2 regions of the Mesorhizobium sp. M1334 genome follow, and region 1 is predicted to be linked to the other one. Evidence: predicted binding sites of a transcription regulator. Region 1 holds the regulator's gene; the other holds the start of a gene.
What was found. Region 1 encodes HrcA, which represses chaperone genes, less so after heat shock. Its sites were predicted from a motif close to GTTAGCACTCNCNNNNNGNGAGTGCTAAC; they were not measured.
Positions count from the first base shown of each region.

Region 2: the regulator HrcA is predicted to act here: its motif matches at 1,522-1,550, upstream of groES (co-chaperone GroES).

Region 1 is NZ_JAMYLM010000007.1:206,645-211,096, reverse strand. It holds gene NKH17_RS16015 (PQQ-dependent sugar dehydrogenase) at 1-781, opposite strand, end outside; gene NKH17_RS16010 (hypothetical protein) at 882-1,079, opposite strand; gene hrcA (heat-inducible transcriptional repressor HrcA) at 1,113-2,225, opposite strand; gene rph (ribonuclease PH) at 2,371-3,087, shown strand; gene NKH17_RS15995 (VOC family protein) at 3,120-3,530, shown strand; gene rdgB (RdgB/HAM1 family non-canonical purine NTP pyrophosphatase) at 3,560-4,207, shown strand; gene hemW (radical SAM family heme chaperone HemW) at 4,204-4,452, shown strand, end outside.
Region 2 is NZ_JAMYLM010000015.1:21,435-25,886, forward strand. It holds gene groL (chaperonin GroEL) at 1-1,107, opposite strand, end outside; gene groES (co-chaperone GroES) at 1,173-1,469, opposite strand; gene NKH17_RS22660 (S46 family peptidase) at 1,894-2,256, shown strand; gene NKH17_RS22665 (S46 family peptidase) at 2,261-2,617, shown strand; gene NKH17_RS22670 (S46 family peptidase) at 2,562-2,969, shown strand; gene NKH17_RS22675 (porin) at 3,429-4,452, opposite strand, start outside.

The DNA of each region.
Region 1 (4,452 bases):
TTTTCCCGTCCGGGTCAAAGGCGAGCACATCGGCACGGCCTTCCTCGGGGCCCCAGGCCGCCCCGAGCGGCTTTGATTTCGCCCAGGCGTCAAGGCCGCCATCCGGCTGCTTGTCCATGTCCTCGGCGACATTCGAGTCCGAGCCAACCGATAAAAAAAGCGTTTTGCCGTCAAGCGAGAAGGCGATGTCGCGGGTCGAGTGACCGCCCGACGGGATTTTGGCGACAATGGTTTCTGGTTTACCGGACGCCTTCAGGTCACCGTCGCGATAGGGGAAGCGGACGATGCTGTCGCTGTTTGCGACATAGACCCATTGCGGCTTGCCGCCTGGCGGATAGAAGGCGATGCCGTATGGATAGTTGAGGCCTTGGGCGAAAATCGCTTTCTCGATGGGTTTGGCGCGGCCCTCGGCCAGACGGTAGACGCGTATTTGGTCGGCATGGCCGTTTGCGATGAACAGGTCGCCGTTCGGAGCGACGCGAACGACGCGCGGATTATAGAGTCCGGAGGCGATCATTTCGGCCGAAAAGCCCGGCGGCAATTCTGGCTCGGCGCTTTCGGGCCGTTCCGCCACGCCGCCGCCGTTCGAAGCGGATTGAGCGGGGTCGGCTGCCGGCATGTCTTGCGGCCCGATCAGGCGGCGGACGCCAGGCCTGTCGGCGTGCCAATCGCCAAAAGCGGCTTCGCCTTTGAGCACCTTTTGATCCGCCTGCTGGGCGGCTGCCGGTGTCGCGACAAGGAGGGCAGCGGCAACGGCCGCAAAGCCGCCAGATCGGATCATTAACGTCCTCCGAGGTTTGCCTCGAAGAGGGCAAACGGGATCCGGCATTGGTCGTTCCAAGCGGTGGTCCAGCACACGAGGATTTGAAGCCGAACCCCGTTCAGTTGCCAGAGGCGTAGAAATCGTCGTCGAGGCGCTTTTCCAGCGCGACCAGATCGGCCGGCAGCGGCAGGCCCATGGCCCGCATCTCTTGCAGCTTCTCACGCAACTGCTCTTGCACCTCGTGCTGATCCTCAGGCTGATTGACCATTTCCTCGAGCAGCAGGCTGATCTGGGCCTTGAACGATTCCAGCGCCATTCTTTTTCTCCTTGCGGCAAGCCGCGGCGGCTCCTAGCGCAGCATGCGCGAAATCAGCTGCGCGGTATAGTCGACCATCGGTACTATGCGCGCATAATTCAGCCGCGTCGGCCCGATGACGCCGAGCGCACCGACGACGCGCGCGTCCTTGTCGCGATAGGGTGCCACCACCAGCGAGGAGCCCGACAGCGAAAACAGCTTGTTTTCCGAACCGATGAATATGCGCACCCCCGGGCCTTCCTCGGCGAGGTCGAGGAGCTGGATCAGCCCATCCTGCGTCTCCAGATCCTCGAACAGATGCCGCAGCAATTCTATGTCGGCCTGGGCGGTGACGTTTTCCAGGAGATTGGCGCGGCCGCGCACGATAAGCCGCCCAGGCACCCCGCTTTCGGCGCCTGCCCAGACCGCCAGGCCCTTCTCGACCAGATCCTGCGACAGCGTGTCGAGGGCTGCCCTGGTCTCCTCCTTGATGCGGGCGATCTCGACCCGGGCCTCGGCCAGGGTGCGGCCGCGGATATGGGCGTTGAGGAAGTTGGAGGCTTCGTGCAATTGCGAGACGGTGATGCCGGCGGGCAGATCGATGACGCGATTTTCGACGTCGCCGTTCTGCGAGACCAGCACGGCCAGCGCCTTGGTCGGCTCGAGCTGGATGAATTCGATGTGCTTCAGCGCCGCCTCATTTTTGGCGGCGAGCACGAGGCCGGCGCCGCGCGACATGCCGGACAGCATCTGGCTGGCCTCGGTCAGCATATGCTCCAGCGTCGCGCCCGAGCCGGAGGCGCGCACCTGCGCCTCGATGGTGCGGCGCTCCTCGTCGGAGAGGTCGCCGAGTTCCATGAATGCATCGACGAAGAAGCGCAAGCCGGCCTGGGTCGGCAGCCGGCCAGCCGAGATGTGCGGCGCGTAGATCAGGCCGAGATGCTCGAGGTCGCTCATCACGTTGCGGATGGTGGCCGGCGACAGCGATGACGGCAGGATGCGCGACAGACTGCGCGAACCGACCGGCTCGCCATCCCGCAAATAGGAATCGACGATGCGCCGGAAGATGTCGCGCGAACGCATATCGAGCGATTGAAGCGCGGGCGGTTGAAGTGCCGGCGACGAGAGCACTGGCGACTGCGAACCGGGATCGACTACCTTGGTCATTCGAGCCAAAAACCTCCGGTCCGAAGATATAGACTTCCGCGGCGTCGGCGCAACCGGTCCATTTTCCTTTGCGCCTCACGCCCCGTGCGGCTACAAGCCGGCCAAGATTCCCCGGCCAAGATTCCGAAGAAAGAAAGAAGCCTGAATGCGCCCTTCCAAACGCCAATTCGACGAAATGCGCCCCATCTCCTTCGAGCGCAGCGTCTCCAAGCATGCGGAAGGCTCGTGCCTGGTGAAGTTCGGCGACACGCATGTGCTGTGTACGGCCAGCCTGGAGGAAAAGGTGCCGGGCTGGATGCGCAACTCCGGCAAGGGCTGGGTGACGGCGGAATACGGCATGCTGCCGCGTTCGACCGGCGAGCGCATGCGCCGCGAGGCTTCGGCCGGCAAACAAGGCGGCCGCACGCTGGAGATCCAGCGGCTGATCGGCCGCTCCCTGCGCGCCGTGGTCGATCTGCAGGCGCTCGGTGAGCAGCAGATCACCGTCGACTGCGACGTGATCCAAGCCGACGGCGGCACGCGCACCGCTTCGATCACCGGCGGCTGGGTGGCGCTCTACGACTGCCTGCGCTGGATGGAAGCCCGCCAGATGGCGAGCCTGGGCAAGGTGCTTAAGGATCACGTCGCGGCGATCTCCTGCGGCATCCATGATGGCCAGCCGGTCATCGATCTCGACTATATCGAGGATTCCTCGGCCGGCACCGACGCCAATTTCGTCATGACCGGCAAGGGCGGTATCGTCGAGATCCAGGGCACAGCCGAGGGCGAGCCGTTCTCGGAAGAGCAGTTCGCGGCGCTGATGGGGCTCGCCAAAAAAGGCATTCAGCGCCTGGTCAGCTTGCAGCAGATGGCCGTGGCTTAGCTGCGGTCAATATTGGAGAGATTGGCGATCCTGTGACCCCTTCAGCAATCCTGGAATCAGCACTCTACGTGACGGACCTTGCTGCCGCGGAACGGTTCTATTCGGGCGTCCTCGGGCTCGATCTGCTCGGTAAGGTCGATGGCAGGCATCTCTTCTTCCGCTGCGGCGACGGCGTGCTGCTTATCTTCAATGCCGAGGCGACCAAGGTGCCGCCGCGGGCCGACGCCAAGCTGCCCGTCCCGCCGCATGGCACGGTCGGCGAGGGCCATCTTTGCTTCGCCGCAAGCGCGGATGAAATCTCACGCTGGAAAGCGCATCTTGAGGCGAAGAAAATCGCCATCGAAAGCGAGTTCGAGTGGCCGCAAGGCGGCCGCTCGATCTATATTCGCGACCCCTCAGGCAATTCGATCGAATTCGCCGAGCCAAGAATCTGGGGCATCTGATGCATTCGCCGCCTGTTCATTCACCAACTATTCATTCGCTTGATGGGCATAAGATCGTCGTCGCAAGCCACAATGCCGGCAAATTGCGCGAATTCACCGATCTGATGGCGCCATTCGGCATAGAAGCGAAGTCCGCAAAGGAATACGGCTTGCCGGAGCCGGACGAGACTGGCACCACTTTCGAGCAGAACGCCCTCATAAAGGCCTTGGCCGCCGCCAAGGCAACTGGATTGCCGGCGCTGTCGGACGATTCCGGCCTGTGTGTGGATGCGCTCGACGGCGCACCCGGCGTCTACACCGCCAACTGGGCCGAGACGCCGGACGGCTCCCGCGACTTCGGCATGGCCATGCAGCGCACGGAAGTGGCCTTGCAAGAAGTTGGCGCGATCACGCCTGCCCAGCGCAAGGGCCGCTTTGTCGCGGTCATCTGCCTTGCCTTCCCTGATGGCCAGGCGGAATATTTTCGCGGTGAGGTCGAGGGCACGCTGGTATGGCCGCCGCGCGGCGAGCTCGGCTTCGGCTACGATCCGGTGTTCTTGCCCGATGGGTTCGAAAAGACCTTCGGCGAGATGAGCGCGGAGGAAAAGCATGGCTGGAAGCCCGGCCAGCCAACCGCATTGTCGCACCGTGCCCGTGCCTTCCAGAAATTCGCGCAAGCCCGATTGGCCGGCGCATGACCATGCTGCTCGACCGCAGCCCCGGTTTCGGCGTCTACGTCCACTGGCCGTTCTGCGCGGCCAAATGCCCCTATTGCGACTTCAACAGCCATGTCCGCCACCAGCCGGTCGACCAGGAGCGTTTTGCCCGCGCCTTCGAGACCGAGCTGGCGACGATGCGCGGCCGCACCGGACCGCGCGAGGTGACCAGTATCTTTCTTGGCGGCGGCACGCCATCGCTGATGAAACCGCAGACCGTGGCGGCG
Region 2 (4,452 bases), on a different contig from region 1:
GAGACGTTCCTGCAGCTTCTCCTTGTCGTAGTCCGAGGTAGTCTCTTCGATCTGCTGCTTGATCTGGGCGACGCGGCCCTGGATCTCTTCCTTCTTGCCGGCGCCGTCAACGATGGTGGTGTTCTCCTTGGAGATCGACACCTTCTTGGCGCGGCCGAGCATGTTGAGGCCGACATTCTCGAGCTTGATGCCGAGGTCTTCGGAAATGACCTGGCCACCGGTGAGGATGGCGATGTCTTCCAGCATGGCCTTACGGCGATCACCAAAGCCCGGCGCCTTGACGGCGGCGATTTTCAGGCCACCGCGCAGCTTGTTGACGACCAGCGTGGCCAGGGCCTCGCCTTCGACATCTTCCGAGATGATGACCAGCGGCTTCGAGGTCTGCACGACGGCCTCGAGGATCGGCAGCATGGCCTGCAGGTTGGAGAGCTTCTTCTCGTGGAGAAGAATGTAGGCGTCTTCCAGATCCGCAACCATCTTCTCGGCGTTGGTGACGAAGTAGGGCGAGAGATAGCCGCGGTCGAACTGCATGCCTTCAACGACTTCAAGCTCGGTCTCGGCGGTCTTTGCTTCCTCGACGGTGATGACGCCCTCATTGCCGACCTTCTGCATCGCTTCAGCGATCATCGAGCCGACCGACACGTCGCCATTGCCGGCGATGGTGCCGACCTGGGCAACCTCTTCCGAGGTCTTGATCTTCTTGGCGTTCTTGATCAGCGTCGCGACGACGTCGGCGACGGCGAGGTCGATGCCGCGCTTGAGGTCCATCGGGTTCATGCCGGCGGCAACCGCCTTGTGGCCTTCCTGAACGATCGACTGTGCCAGAACGGTCGCGGTGGTGGTGCCGTCGCCGGCGATGTCGTTGGTCTTCGAAGCAACTTCGCGGACCATCTGCGCGCCCATGTTTTCGAACTTGTCCTCAAGCTCGATTTCCTTGGCGACGGTGACGCCGTCCTTGGTGATGCGCGGTGCGCCGAACGACTTGTCGATGACGACGTTGCGGCCCTTGGGGCCGAGCGTGACCTTCACCGCGTCGGCGAGGATGTTGACGCCGCGCAGCATGCGCTCACGAGCGTCGCGGGAGAATTTTACGTCTTTGGCAGCCATTTTTTACTCCTGGGCATTTCGCCCGAAATTCAGATTGGATGGTGCGGATGAAAGGCGGCGGCGTGTCAGCCGATGACGCCCATGATGTCCGCTTCCTTCATGATCAGAAGGTCTTCGCCATTGAGCTTGACTTCGGTGCCCGACCACTTGCCGAACAGGATGCGGTCGCCGGCCTTGACGTCCAGCGGGACGAGCTTGCCGACCTCGTCACGGGCGCCGGAACCGATGGCGATGATCTCGCCTTCCTGCGGCTTTTCCTTAGCCGTATCGGGGATGATGATCCCGCCGGCGGTCTTCGCTTCGGACTCAACCCGACGAACGACCACGCGGTCATGCAGCGGCCGGAAATTCGACTTTGCCATTTTTGGATTTCCCTGGTGCGGATGTTGAACGGTTCTCCGTTGCCGGAGCGTGGTTAGCACTCACCAGAAGCGAGTGCTAACGCGGCAGTGAGATAGGCCGTAGGCTCCTGCTAGTCAAGACGGAAGAGGGACGGGCGAAGAGCACGAGCGTGGAAGCACCGAGCCCTTTACGTGAAAGACGTCGGAGATCGGACATGGATGGGGCGGCTCACCATTTGTAACTGAAGGCTTTATTCATTTGGCACGATTGGTGCAGCGGATGATCCGCAAACGTTGCGCGCGACAAATATGAGAGGTGAACGCCATCAGGACTCTTGCGGTTAACGGGTCCACTCGGTGTTTACGGTGTTGGCCGCCGCGCGGGCGCCAGGACTCCGGCCATCCCGATAGTCACCAATCCAATCTGCGGAGAACAGGAGGCAAGATGAGCGCGACAGTCAGCATGAACTCGAATTTGAAATGTTTGGCCAAAGCAACTGCCATCGCCTTGCTCTGGACGGTCACGGCTACGTCGGCGGACGAAGGTATGTGGATGCCGGGCCAGACTGCGGAAGTGGGCGCGGCCATGCGCGCGGATGGGCTCCAGATCGATCCCGCCCAGCTGGGCCGTCTGGACGCTGACCCGCTCAACGCGATCGTATCACTGGGCGGATGCTCCGCCTCGTTCGTCAGTCCACAAGGGCTGGTCGCAACCAATCATCACTGCGTGTTCGAATCCATCCAATACCACCGCAAGGAGGGCCAGGACTATCTCACAGACGGGTTTCTGGCGAAGAGCCCTGGGTGAAGAATTGCCCGCGGCGCCAGGCAGCCGAATCTATGTGATCGAGGACATGCGGGATGTGACCGCCGAAATGCTCAAGGGCGTCTCGGACAAGCTGAATGAGTTTGCCCGCTATGAGCGGCTCGCCACGAACCGCAAGGCCCTGATCGCCGCATGTGAAGGACAGCCCAATCGCCGCTGCGACGTAGGGGCCTATTATGGCGGCGCCTCCTACTATCTCCAGCAGAAGCTCGAAATCGAGGACGTGCGCCTTGTCTATGCGCCCGCGCTCGGCATCGGTAAACTTCGGCGGCGAAACGGACAATTGGATGTGGCCGCGCCACACAGGCGACTTCGGCTTTTATCGCGCCTATGTCGCTCCTGATGGTTCCTCCCGGCCATATGCGCGCGACAATGTGCCTTACCGGCCGAAGAGTTGGCTACCCATAGCCTGTGAAGGCGTCAAGGAAGGCGACCTTGTGATGGTCGCCGGCTTTCCCGGCGCAACCCACCAGTTCCTGCGGCGGATGAAGTCCGGTTCAACTTCGCGCAATTCGAACCGCGGTTGCAGCCTTCGCTCTCGGATTATGCCGGCCAGATCAACCAGGCAACGGCAGGCAATCGCGAGGCGCAGATCCATTGACCGCCCGCTTCACAAATGGCTCGGTCTAAAACGCATGGGAAAAGCAGAAAAGGCAACAGATCGGCACCAGAATGAATATGGCCGCGCGAACTGACAGACGCGCCAACAATCGGCATCTCGCATGGTCCGTGGCACCGGACGTGGCACCCACCCTGCTGGCGCGACTCCCATCAGGTCGTCGGGGTTTCGCTGGCGAAAAAAACTTCCGTGTGTCTCTGCGCGATTCCTCCCGCTTGCGCGTGCCTAGTCAACCAAAAAACTGACCATCTGCAGGATCAGGATCAGCAAAAAAAAGCCAAAGGCAGACGCCAAAACAGCTGCCTGCAGGACGATGCGTTGTTTCTTACCCACAGTTTCCCCGGGAGAGAGTCTGATGATAACCCTTAAAAAAGGGCGCCCGGGAACAGGGCGCCCTTCTCATCGACGAAATGCTCGGATTGGAGGTCCGTGATCAAGCAATTCGCCGAAAGCCTCTACAAGCCTCACACAATGGTTCAGCCGCAAATTAGGCTCACAGTTACTGCTTCGAACGCGGCAACGGGCTCTTCAATCCTCAGAACGAGCGCTGGAAGCGGAGGAGACCGCCGACGCTGTTCTTCTTGTCGGCATTGGTCCAGTTAGAGAAGTCCACATCCCCGAACTTGCCAGCGTGGAGATAGTCGACTTCGGCCGTGATCGTCAGACCAGGAACGATATCGTAGGCGACATTGGCGGCGATGCCGAGGTTCTTCCACTCGTCATACGCCGCCTGAAGGTTGAAAGAGGTCTTCTCGTTGAACTTGTAGGTGCCGCCGCCCCAGACGGCCCAGTTGCCACCCCACTGCTTGTAGAAGCCGCGACCGCCGGCAGGAATAGCGTAGGTCCCATCGGTTAGGTTGTCGTCGGTCCCATAGCCAGCCATAATGAACAGCGACAGTTCGTTGGTGGCGTTTACATCCAAGCGGACCTTGCCGGCTACCTCTTCGTAGTTGCTGTCGTAAGCCACGACGCCGGTGATGGCGCCCCAGCCCTGCGTGTACTTCACGCCGCCGACAAGATGCGGAACGTAGCTGTCGATCGTGCCGACGACGCCAGACCCCTCTTCGAGCGATACCACGGCGGAGAAGCCATTGCCGGCGTCGAAGTAGTACTGCACGACGTTGGTGTCGAAATCACCGTAGGGAACGAGCGTATCGTTGAGGACGTTGCCGGCATAGCCGATAAACGTATCGAAGGCCGATTCGTCCTTGCCGACGCGAAGGCCACCGAGTTGGATCCAGGCGAAGTTCAGTGTGATGCCCCTGTTGAAGGCATAGTTCTGGGGACTGTCGGGACCCGAATAGGCGTTGCGGTTACCGAAATTGAATTTGGTCTCGGTGTATGTCTTCAAAGTACCGAGTTCGGTTTCCTGGCCGGTCCAAGTCCTTAGGTCAAAGCGGGCGTTCTTGCGCCAGGTGCCCTGGTCGCTGCCGTCTTGGACGTCGTGGGTCCGCGCCCCATCGTAGGAGCCAACGTCGCCAGCGCTGATGTCGTAACGGACATAGCCGCCGATGCGCAGGCAGGTTTCGGTGCCGGGGATGTAGAAGTAGCCCGAGCCA